Regions from separate parts of the Bacillus nitroreducens genome, predicted to be linked through region 3. Evidence: predicted binding sites of a transcription regulator. Region 3 holds the regulator's gene; each other region holds the start of a gene.
The links. Region 3 encodes LexA, which represses DNA repair genes until DNA is damaged. Its sites were predicted from a motif close to CGAACATATGTTCG; they were not measured.
Positions count from the first base shown of each region.

Region 1: the regulator LexA is predicted to act here: its motif matches at 1,991-2,004, upstream of ACWPVE_RS16535 (Y-family DNA polymerase).
Region 2: the regulator LexA is predicted to act here: its motif matches at 2,066-2,079, upstream of uvrB (excinuclease ABC subunit UvrB).

Region 1 covers NZ_CAXHYI020000003.1:2,614,588-2,618,920, reverse strand. Annotated here, with positions in the region: gene ACWPVE_RS16545 (dihydrofolate reductase family protein) at 1-1, opposite strand, end outside; gene ACWPVE_RS16540 (YolD-like family protein) at 97-429, opposite strand; gene ACWPVE_RS16535 (Y-family DNA polymerase) at 711-1,973, opposite strand; gene ACWPVE_RS16530 (hypothetical protein) at 2,265-2,864, shown strand; gene ACWPVE_RS16525 (CaiB/BaiF CoA transferase family protein) at 3,131-4,333, opposite strand, start outside.
Region 2 covers NZ_CAXHYI020000003.1:1,821,732-1,826,064, forward strand. Annotated here, with positions in the region: gene ACWPVE_RS12590 (peptide chain release factor 3) at 1-1,481, shown strand, start outside; gene ACWPVE_RS12595 (DUF2198 family protein) at 1,596-1,823, shown strand; gene uvrB (excinuclease ABC subunit UvrB) at 2,196-4,175, shown strand; gene uvrA (excinuclease ABC subunit UvrA) at 4,184-4,333, shown strand, end outside.
Region 3 covers NZ_CAXHYI020000003.1:3,486,915-3,491,247, reverse strand. Annotated here, with positions in the region: gene glnA (type I glutamate--ammonia ligase) at 28-1,362, shown strand; gene lexA (transcriptional repressor LexA) at 1,453-2,079, opposite strand; gene ACWPVE_RS20925 (DUF896 domain-containing protein) at 2,490-2,720, shown strand; gene tkt (transketolase) at 2,827-4,333, shown strand, end outside.

The DNA of each region.
Region 1 (4,333 bases), 870 kb from region 3:
TAGCTATTCATCCTTTTCATTCCAGTTTTGTTTCAATTCATTTTATAAGAATAACACATTCAATTAAGATCATTTCAGCCGATGTTTACGAGGAGTTTAATCGGAAAAGCGCAGGTCGACTAACATGTTTATAGGAATATAGTGAACTTCTCCAAATTTATCGATTATATGCAATCGCCCCTGCAGAACATCATAGTGATGAACAGTACCAAGGAGAAGTTTGTGATGTTTGTTTTCATAATGTGTAATAATCATCTCTCTCCCCTCCTCCATTGCCTGACAAAGAATACCATTCATTTCTTCAATTTGCTGTTCATCAAGGTCTGGCTTTTGCTCATACGTATCTTCTTCCGCCCAATCCCTAAGTATTTTCACATGTTCTGGCAGCATCATTGCTGTCCACTTTATTGCTCCGCGGTCACGTATCAATTCTAATCACTTCTTTCTTCTTATGTCTAATTCTTAGCACCTTGCCAGTTTTCACCTTGAATCGGCCTCTAGAGGATCTTGTGAAAAGCTACTTTGAGAAACTCAAAGTAGCTACTTTTTTTCTCGTAGCCTCCAGGTCAGATTCTTAGCGCTTGTCGGGCTTTCAAGGCATCCGAGAGCATTCGCATCGTACAAATGCAAACCATTTTAGATGATGCGACATTAGTCACAGGATGTGGCAGTGTTTAGTCATTGTTCCTCTTTTGTTTGTGCATTTCTCATTAGTATGCCTTGTGGCCTCCAACTAGCTTGCTACGGTGTCTTGAAGTTCCTGCCTTTGTGTAAGAAACCGCACGCAGAATGGCATCTGAACCATATTTGCCACGAATACCATCCATCACATAACCAAGCTTATGCTGTTTAACACGATTAAGATAAAATAAATCTAATTGCATTTGGGTGTCCTCCTCGATATTCGAAAGTGCGATTGAAATTTTGCGAACCGTCTTGTTTGTATAAAATTTCTCAAATAATTCAAGACATACACGATACATTTCCATTGTGATATTTGTCGGTGTTTCAATCGTTTTTGAACGGTAAAACCCTCCACCAAACTCATCTTTGCTATAATGAATCCCAAGGCTAATCGTTCTTCCTACCTTCTTATGTCGACGAGCCCGTCTTGCAACTTCTTCGCACATTTCAAGAATGACATGCTTTACTTCTTCTGGGTCTGGGTAGTCACGCAATAAAATTTGGCTTTTTCCAAAACTGATCTGCCCTTGCATAATCGGGGCACCAATTTCTGATAAATCCACACCCCAAGCATGGTAATACAGTTGATTTCCCATCACTCCGAATTTTTTCTCAAGTAATTCAAGAGGATAGTGGGCAAGCTGACCAACGGTTGTAATCCCCATCCCATTTAAAGTTCGCTCTACTCTGCTTCCAATCCCCCACATTTCACTTAGTGGTGACACTGGCCATAACTTCTCGGGAATATCTTCATACGTCCATTCAGCAATTCCTTTTTTCTTTGCATCCAAATCTAAACATAGCTTTGCCACCAACATATTAGGACCAATACCTATAGCACAATCAAGACCGTATTCAGTTTTAATCTCCTGCTTGATCTTTTTAGCAATAGTTATGGCATCTCCCCATAATCTTTCAGTTCCATCAATCTTGATAAAACTTTCATCTACGCTATACACATGGATTGCACTTTTAGGTACATATCGGTTAAAAAGTCTTGTAATTTCTGTTGAAATTCGTAAATACAATGCCATTTTAGGGTTAACAATTTGAATTCGTGGATCCTTGGGGATTTCAAAGAGTCTTGAGCCCGTCTTAATCCCAAATTCCTGCTTAAGTTTTGGCGAAGCTGCGAGCACAATACTTCCTTGGCGCTCGGTATCTCCAACAACCGCCAAATAGCACTCAAGTGGATCAAGACCTAATAATACTGCAGCACAGCTGGCATAGAAGCTCTTTATATCCACACACAAAATCTTTTGAACAGGTAACTGGCTGTAATCCACCATAAACATCATCTCCAAAAAGAATATATGTTCGTATTTTATTCTTAATGATAGTAGAATATACGTTCGATTTCAATGGGAATAAAAAACAATCTAAAAAATGTATTCGAAATCTCCGTTATGGTTAATCGTGATCCCGTGATAACGTCACAAAGGATTATATTTTTCGAAAAATAGAGTAGCCATGAAAGAATGGGAAACAATAGGAAAAAAAAGGACGTGGACGCTGTGTTATCCTTTCTTTACCTCTTCCTTGGCTTCAGTTATCTTTGCCTATTTATTTGGGGGATTTTTTTGGCGAGAAAAAGTGGTTTATTACAACTCACCCACTTACTTTTACTAGTAATTATTGGTCTTATATATGATAACTTGATCATTGCAATAGGAAAGTTTATCGGTGAAGGGAATGTACTTGAGCGTTTAAGCTATGTGCGATTTTTATTACATGCCTTGTTTACTCCGACCCTAATTTTATTTGCATTCGGCATTTGTAAAAGGCTAGGATTACCATGGTCGAAAAAAACCATCTGGAAAATCGTATTTAGTCTGACGACACTCGGGTTAATACTATATGAATTGCTTGCTTCAGTTAGCGGGCTTGAACTTGAACCAAATTGGGAAGATGGCATCTTAACTTACACAAGTAATGGTCATTCAGACAGTCCGATCATGGTTATCATCGTAACGGTCATTCTAGGTATCATTGGGTTCATTTTGACTAGAAAGTTCCACTTTCCTTGGCTCTTGCTTGGTACAATCATCATGATTTCAGGTGGTATTTTAACTATCTGGATAAAAAATTCCTCCATTATGAATTTATTAGAACTTTTATTAATGATAGCGTTACTTATAACATGGCAATTCCAAGTCAAATATCAAAAAAGGCAAAATTGAAGAGAAGATATACCATTACCTTGGTCGGGACTGACTTCCTTACAATTACGAAGGAATTTTGAAGAAGACTTATATTTCGTTCAGTCCTTCATACACTCATGATACTGAGGTATTTTGCTTTGCTTGGGAATTCATAGTAGCAATGTAGGACATTTACTGGTGAATGTTACTTTGAACGTGACTCATATGTAACCACGTCAAATCCATTATTGTCAAAAAAAACTCACAAACTTCGATAGCACAAAGTTTGTGAGTAAAATAGAACGTTAGATGACTCCGCCCGCTTTATAGGTCTTATACTCATCTTCGCTCAATCCTAAATATTGAAGGAAGATTTCTTCGTTATGTTCACCAATGGACGGACCACTCCATTTAATTTGGCCTGGTGTTTTACTCATTTTCGGAACGATTCCTGGCATATGAACGGGCCCCATGTCTTTATCATCTACTTGTTGAATCATTTCTCTTTCATGGAAATGAGCATCGTTTGCGATATCCTCCATATTATAAACTGGTCCAGCAGGTATTCCATATTTGTCCATTAAATCAAGAACATCTTGTGCATTCGTGACTTTTACCCATTCACCAACTAAGCCTTCAATTTCAGCTTGGTTTTCCCCTCGGGCTTTATGTGTGTTGAATTTAGGGTCATCCAACCATTCCTCTTTTCCGATAGCTGTGGCAAGTCGATAAAATAGATGATCTGAATTCGCTGCAACAATAACCAATTTTCCATCTTTTGTTTCATACAAATTGGAAGGCGCTACACCTGGAAGGATCGAGCCAGTACGTTCTTTAATGATTCCATATTTGTAATACTCACCGATTCCATTTTCCATGACTGCAAAAACGGACTCATACAAGGCAACATCTATTTCCTGTCCTTCACTTTCGTTATTTTTCACCTGATTAAACAGTGCCATGATCGTTCCTAAGGCACCAAATAATGCAGCTAACGAATCCCCAATACTTACACCGATACGAGGTGGAACCTGTCCTGGGAAACCAGTTACATAACGCAAGCCTCCCATCGCTTCTCCTACACTACCAAAACCTGCTTTATCTTTATAGATTCCAGTTTGTCCATAACCTGAAATTCTCACCATGATTAATTTTTTATTTATTTTCTTTAGATCCTCGTATCCTAGGTTCATTTTATCTAGTGAACCTGGACGAAGGTTTTCGACGACAACATCTGCTTTACTGCACAACTTTTTCGCAAGCTCTTTTCCTTCGTCTGTTTTTAGATTTAGGGTAATACATTTTTTGTTACGGGCTTGCGCAGCCCACCAAACAGATTTTTCACCTTCTACTTTATTTCCCCATTTTCGAATATTATCTCCTTGGCCTGGCACTTCAACTTTGATGACTTCCGCACCAAAATCGGCAAGTAATCTAGTCAAGAAAGGTCCTGCGATAAAATTCCCGAATTCGACAACCGTAACTCCTCTTAAAGGTCCTGTTGTATT
Region 2 (4,333 bases), 1.7 Mb from region 3:
ATGTAATACGTGAAGCGGGTACGGTAAAAGGTAAGAAATCAGGGAAATTTGCTGCTTCTGACTGGATGGAAATTGAAAAGCAGCGTGGAATCTCGGTTACATCAAGTGTCATGAGTTTCCCGTATGACAAATTCTATGTCAATATTCTTGATACACCAGGGCACGAGGATTTTAGTGAAGATACCTATCGTACATTAACAGCTGTAGATAGTGTTGTGATGATTATTGACTCTACTAAAGGAGTCGAGCCACAAACGATTAAGCTCTTTAAGGTTTGTCGCATGCGTGGGATTCCGATTTTCACGTTTATTAATAAACTTGACCGTGAAGGTAAGGATCCATTAGATCTTTTAGCGGAAATTGAAGAGGTTCTTGGAATTGAATCATATCCAATGAACTGGCCAGTTGGAATGGGCAAGCGATTTTTAGGGATTGTCGATCGTTTCAACAATCAATTTGTTCATTTTGCAGGGAATGAAGATGAAAATATTTTCCCACTACAAGAGCTTGAGGATGGTAACCATCCGACGATAACGGATAGCCCAGTTTATCATAGTACACAAGATGAACTACTCTTATTAGATGAAGCGGGCAATGATTTTAACGCGGAGCTTGTAGCTAAAGGTGAGCTAACGCCTGTATTTTTTGGTAGTGCACTCGCAAATTTTGGTGTGGAAACATTTTTTAATACATTTTTACAATTTGCTTCAGCACCAAAACCTCGTAAAACAAACCTAGGTTTAGTTCCGCCTGAAGATGAAACGTTCTCTGGATATATCTTTAAAATCCAAGCAAATATGAACACGAAACATCGTGATCGAATTGCATTTTTACGTGTTTGTTCTGGTAAATTTGAACGTGGGATGAGTGTGAATATTACTCGAACAGGGAAATCAATTAAATTGAACCAGACCCAGCAATTTATGGCTGCAAGCCGTGAAACAGTTGATGAAGCTTACCCTGGGGATATTATTGGAATCTATGACCCGAATGTCTATCAAATTGGTGATACATTAACGGTTAGTAAAGAGGATATGCATTATCAGGAACTGCCTGTATTCCCACCAGAAATGTACCGCAAAGTTCGCGTGAAGAACGTAATGAAAGCAAAGCAGTTTAGAAAAGGAATCGAGCAACTTGTACAAGAAGGTGCGATTCAATTATTTAGACAAGAATCAAATGATGATTTCATACTCGGTGCAGTTGGGCAACTTCAATATGAGGTCTTTGAACATCGATTAGAGGCGGAGTACAATGTCTCTGTGGAATTCAGCTCACTAGGAAATCGAATTCCAAGATGGATTGGGAATAAAAACGTAGACACACGTTTATTTGATTCAAGAAGTCTACTTGTTCGCGATCGTAATGACCGATATGTTGTTTTATTTGAAAATGATTTTACGTATCGATATTTCCAGGATAAAAACAAGGATATCGAGCTTATAGATTTATTTGAAAGTAATGATTATAAAGGGGTATAACTGGTAAGTTTACGGCGTTTGCAGTTGAAAGAATAGTAACCAAAGCTGTTTCAATAGCAGGTTCAGATTCAATTTGTTATATTTATCTTATAATCATTGAAAGGATCGGAACTGATGCTATTAAAAATATTGCTGGCGCTTATTCTTCCAGGCGTACTCGTCGTTTTCTTTACAAGGGTCACTTATAATTATTATGTTGGAACATTACTTGCAATTGCCCTGATTGTGGCATCTATTTACAAGGGTTATTCTGATTCAACACTTATCATAATTGCCGATGTCATTTCTCTAGGAGTCGGATTTTTATACGCAAGAAACATGGGGAAAAGACCACAAAAATAGCCTGTAACTTTAAAGTTACAGGCTATTTTTTTATTCTATAGGTTCATAGAGGGCATCACAATTGCGGATAGAGAGTTAAACATAATGATGTGAAGAGGGAAACAATCGATTCACGAATGTCGACTCCTATTTATAGGTAATATGAAGAGGAAACAATCAATTTGTAGGCTTCCATTTCTTTTTCATAAGCCTTATATAAATAAAAACAATCAATCCAACTCGTTCAATTAGTGAAATTAAATCGAATATCAGTTCGTATTTTTGTTTGTTTTGAGTCAGTTTGTGGTACAATGTTTCTATCGAGAAAAAGTCAGTGGGAGAGTACATAAAATAGTCAAGGGAAATCGTTAAAAATAGATGGGAGGATGGCAGATGAAGGATCAGTTTGAATTAGTGTCAAAGTATTCACCACAAGGTGATCAGCCACGAGCAATTAAAGAACTTGTTGAGGGCATTAAGGCGGGGAAAAAGTATCAAACGCTATTAGGGGCAACTGGGACAGGAAAAACGTTTACGATATCAAATGTGATCAAAGAAGTGAATCGACCAACATTGATCATTGCACACAATAAAACGTTAGCTGGACAGCTGTATAGTGAGTTTAAGGAATTTTTTCCGAATAATGCTGTTGAGTACTTTGTCAGTTACTATGACTACTTCCAACCTGAGGCCTATGTACCGTCCTCAGATACATATATCGAAAAAGACTCCAGTGTAAATGATGAGATAGATAAATTACGTCACTCAGCCACATCGGCATTGTTTGAACGACGAGATGTTATTATCATTGCGAGTGTATCATGCATCTATGGTTTAGGTTCGCCAGAGGAATATAGAGAACTCGTTGTATCCCTTCGTACAGGAATGGAAATTGAGCGGAATCAACTCTTACACAAACTTGTTGATGTGCAGTATGAACGAAATGACATTGATTTTCGCCGTGGAACTTTCCGAGTTAGAGGAGACGTTGTCGAAATTTTTCCAGCATCACGTGATGAGCATTGTATTCGCGTGGAGTTTTTTGGTGATGAAATTGATCGAATCCGAGAAGTTGATGCATTAACGGGTGAGATTCTTGGTGAGCGAGAGCATGTTGCTATTTTCCCAGCATCCCACTTCGTTACGCGTGAAGAAAAAATGCAAATTGCGATAAAAAATATCGAGGCTGAGCTTGAAGAACGATTAGCCGAACTTCGTGAAAATGGTCAATTGCTTCAGGCACAACGACTTGAGCAACGAACAAATTATGATCTTGAAATGATGCGGGAAATGGGCTTTTGCTCGGGGATTGAAAACTACTCAAGACATCTAACATTGCGCCCCCCAGGTTCGACACCTTATACATTATTGGATTATTTTCCTGACGACTTGTTGATTGTCGTCGATGAGTCACATGTTACGTTGCCACAAATTCGAGGGATGTTTAATGGTGACCAAGCGAGAAAACAAGTATTGGTCGATCATGGGTTCCGATTACCTTCAGCATTGGATAACCGACCACTCCGTTTTGAAGAATTCGAGAAACATATCAACCAAATCATAAATGTTTCAGCAACACCAGGTCCTTATGAAATTGAGCATACCGATGAAATGGTTGAGCAAATTATACGTCCAACAGGTTTATTAGATCCAATAATTGATGTTCGTCCAATTGAAGGTCAAATTGATGATTTATTAGGTGAAATTCAAGATCGAATTAATAAAAATGAACGTGTACTTATTACCACCTTAACGAAAAAAATGTCCGAGGATTTAACCGATTATCTAAAGGATATTGGGATTAAGGTAACGTATTTACACTCGGAGATTAAAACCCTTGAGCGGATTGAAATCATTCGTGATCTACGAATGGGTAAACATGATGTACTAGTAGGAATCAACTTACTACGTGAAGGATTGGATATTCCTGAGGTATCACTTGTTGCGATACTTGATGCAGATAAAGAAGGGTTCTTACGTTCAGAACGTTCTCTTATCCAAACAATTGGGCGTGCAGCAAGGAATGCAAATGGAAGAGTCATTATGTATGCTGATAAAATTACAAAATCAATGGAAATTGCGATTAATGAAACGAAGCGACGTCGTGAGATTCAAGAGGAATATAACAAAAAACATGGCATTACACCTCAAACGATTCAAAAAGAGATTCGCGATGTAATTCGTGCCACTCAAGCTGCTGAAGATACAGAAAGTTATGAAGCAGTACCTAAATTAACAGGATTATCGAAGAAAGAACGCGATCAAGTAATTGCTGAAATGGAAGCAGAAATGAAAGAAGCAGCAAAAGCACTTAACTTTGAACGAGCAGCTGAATTACGTGATTTAATTTTGGAGTTAAAAGCGGAAGGATGACATAAAACATGGCACTAGATAAAATAGTCGTCAAAGGCGCAAGAGCACATAATTTGAAAAATATTGATGTGACGATTCCGAGAGATAAATTAGTCGTCGTGACAGGTCTTTCAGGATCTGGAAAGTCCTCTCTTGCATTTGATACCATATACGCAGAA
Region 3 (4,333 bases):
ACAACTAGGTTTGGGGAGGAAGACTTAATGTCCAAATATACGAAAGATGATATTTTTCGTTTAGCAAGTGAAGAAAATGTGAAATTTATTCGTTTACAATTTACAGATATCCTTGGAACGATTAAAAATGTTGAAATTCCTGTAAGTCAATTAGAAAAAGCATTGAGCAATAAAATGATGTTCGATGGCTCTTCCATTGAAGGGTTTGTGCGCATTGAAGAATCAGATATGTACCTTTTTCCTGATTTAGACACATGGGTTATTTTCCCATGGACTGCCGAAAAAGGAAAAGTTGCTCGTTTAATTTGTGATATCCATAATGCAGATGGTACCCCATTCGAAGGGGACCCGCGAAACAACCTTAAAAGAGTCTTGAAAGAAATGGAAGAGTTAGGATTTACGGATTTCAATCTCGGACCCGAACCTGAATTTTTCTTATTTAAACTAGACCAAAACGGCGAACCGACTCTTGAGCTTAATGATAATGGTGGTTACTTTGACTTAGCACCTACGGACCTAGGTGAAAACTGCCGTCGTGATATCGTATTAGAGCTTGAAGAAATGGGATTTGAAATTGAAGCTTCTCACCATGAGGTAGCACCTGGACAACATGAAATTGATTTTAAATACGAGGATGTTCTTACGGCTTGTGATGAAATTCAAACGTTCAAACTTGTTGTAAAAACCATTGCACGTAAACATGGTTTACATGCAACCTTTATGCCGAAGCCATTGTTTGGTGTAGCTGGATCTGGTATGCACTGTAACCTTTCATTGTTCAAAGGCGAAAAAAATGCATTTTTTGATCCAGAAGGCGACCTTCAATTAAGCGAAACAGCGAAACAATTTATAGCTGGTATTCTAAAGCATGCTCCGAATTTTACAGCTGTAACAAATCCGACTGTTAACTCTTATAAACGCTTAGTTCCTGGTTATGAAGCACCATGTTATGTGGCATGGTCTGCTCAGAATAGAAGTCCACTTGTTCGTATACCAGCTTCACGTGGATTAAGTACTCGTGTAGAGGTACGTTCTGTCGATCCTTCTGCAAATCCATATATGGCCATGGCTGTATTACTCGCTTCTGGTTTGGATGGTATTAAGAATAAATTAACGCCACCTGCACCAGTAGACAGAAATATCTATATCATGAATAAAGAAGAGCGCAATGAAGCGGGAATCGTAGACTTACCACCGACACTATCTCTAGCATTAGATAAGCTTAAGCAGGATGAGGTGTTAATCAAAGCGTTAGGCGGACATTTATTCGAACATTTTGTTGAAGCAAAAGAAATTGAATGGGATATGTTCCGTACTCAAGTTCATCCATGGGAAAGAGAACAATATATGAAAATGTATTAATAAAATAATAAGAACCCTTACCATTCGTGGTAAGGGTTCTTTGATGTTAGCGAGAAAGAACATTTCGATAACGAAATGTTCTTTTGCTACTTAATGAATCGTACGGTATACGCCAACCACTTTTCCAAGAATGCTTACGTTCTTTAGAATAATTGGTTCAAGCATAGAATTTTCGGGTTGCAAGCGAATATGGTCTTTTTCTTTAAAGAAACGTTTTACGGTCGCTTCATCTTCTTCTGTCATCGCAACGACAATATCCCCGTTATTTGCTGAATTCTGTTGTCTAACGATTACATAGTCTCCGTCGAGAATTCCAGCTTCTATCATACTGTCACCCATGATTTCTAGCATGAAAATTTGGTCGTCATGAGCAGCGAAACGATCAGGCAATGGAAAGTACTCTTCAATATTTTCTACCGCTGTAATGGGTTGACCAGCAGTGACTTTACCGATGACAGGAACATTTACGACATTTGCAGTCGGAATTGTTTCATTTTCATCGACATGTAAAATTTCGATGGCACGAGGTTTTGTCGGGTCTCTTCGGATTAACCCTTTGCTCTCAAGTCTGGACAAATGGCCATGTACTGTTGAACTTGATGCAAGTCCAACAGCTTCACCAATTTCCCTAACGGAAGGTGGGTATCCTTTATCTTTCACTTCTTGTTTAATGTAATTCAATATATCTTGCTGTCTTTTTGAAAGCTTAGTTGTCATCTACACTCATCCCCTAACTATAAATATTCTTTTTATATGTATGTTTCGTGTTTATCTTCTTTGGTTTATTTATCTACACGATTACGACAAATACCGAAATTCTTAAATAAAGTATAACATGTTTTACTATGTTATACAAACATAAGTTCGAATTATTGTTGACAAAAACATTTGTTCGGTATATGATAAAAACATAAAATGCGAACAAACATTCTATAGGAGTGAGAAAGATGTTAAAAAATATAAAAGACGGGTTTATCTATTATGTACTTTTTGTTTTATTAAGCATGGGAATGGTGTTCATTACTGCAAGCTAAAGGAAAAAGACAATTAGTAGAACACTTGTAAAATTTCCTTTCATCTAGTACTATGTACTATGATTTAGAAATGAAAATACAAGGAGTCATACTATGCTTTCAAAAGATAAAATTGAGCGGATCAACGCACTATCAAAGAAGTCTAAAACAGTAGGCCTTACTGATAAAGAAAAAGAAGAACAACAAGAACTAAGGCAAGAGTATTTACGTGTTTTCAGAAGTTCAATGACTAATACATTACACTCAGTAAAGATTGTCGATCCTGAGGGTAATGATGTAACTCCAGAAAAATTAAAAGAGAGTAAACGTAAAAATTTACATTAACAAAGAATACATAGATTTCTATGTATTCTTTTTTTTTGTGCATACTACACAAGAACCCATTATTTTTACATGATAAAGAACAAAACTTGAAAGGATGAATTGCTTAATGACACATTCAATTACTGATTTATCAATAGCCTCGATTCGAACACTTTCAATCGATGCAGTAGAAAAAGCAAATTCAGGACATCCAGGGATGCCAATGGGCGCTGCGCCGATGACGTATACACTTTGGACACGACATATGAAACACAATCCGAAAAACCCAAACTGGTTTAACCGTGACCGCTTTGTTCTTTCTGCTGGACATGGATCTGCGCTTTTATACAGCATGCTACATTTATCAGGTTATGACTTAACGATTGACGATTTAAAGCAATTTCGTCAATGGGGAAGTAAAACACCAGGACATCCCGAATACGGTCATACAGCAGGTGTAGATGCTACAACTGGTCCGCTTGGTCAAGGTATTGCTATGGCTGTAGGAATGGCAATGGCAGAACGACATTTAGCAGCTGTTTACAATAAAGACCAATTTGAAATCGTTAATCATTATACATACGCCATTTGTGGCGATGGTGACTTGATGGAAGGAGTATCTAGTGAGGCATCATCAATGGCTGGCCATTTGAAACTAGGTCGCTTAATCGTTTTATATGATTCCAATGATATTTCACTTGATGGAGACCTTGATCAGGCTTTCTCTGAATCTGTAGAGCAAAGATATAAGGCATATGGCTGGCAGTACATTCGTGTTGAAGATGGAAATGATATTGATGCAATTGATAAGGCGATTCAAGAAGCAAAAGGGGATTTAGATCGACCAACACTCATTGAGGTTCGAACAACAATTGGTTATGGCTCACCGAATCGCGCAGGAAAATCAAAGGCTCATGGGGAACCATTGGGAGCTGATGAATTAAAATTAACGAAGGAAGCATACAATTGGACGTTTGAAAATGATTTTCATGTTCCAAATGAGGTTTATACTCATTTTGAGGAAACAGTGCAAAAAACGGGAGCAGAGAGTGAGCAGGAATGGAACAATTTATTCAGTAGCTATAAGGAAAGTAACCAAGAGCTTGGAAAACAGTTGGAAATGGCTATAAATGGTACTCTCCCAGATGGTTGGGAAAAATCATTGCCTGTTTACGAAGTTGGGAAAAAGCTAGCAACTAGAGCATCATCTGGCGAGACATTAAATGCCATTGCGCAAAGCGTGCCACAATTTTTTGGTGGTTCGGCTGATTTAGCGGGGTCAAATAAAACGATGATCAATGGTGCATCTGATTTTATGCCTCATGATTATAGTGGTCGCAATATATGGTTTGGGGTTCGTGAGTTTGCAATGGGGGCTGCCTTAAATGGAATGGCTCTCCATGGTGGTTTAAAGGTGTACGGTGGGACATTCTTTGTATTCTCTGATTATTTACGTCCAGCAATAAGACTTGCCGCACTTATGAAAGTACCTGTCACATACGTATTTACGCATGACAGTATTGCAGTTGGTGAAGACGGACCAACACATGAACCAATCGAACAATTACCTGCATTAAGAGCAATGCCAAATTTATCAGTTATCCGACCTGCAGATGGAAATGAAACAGCTGCAG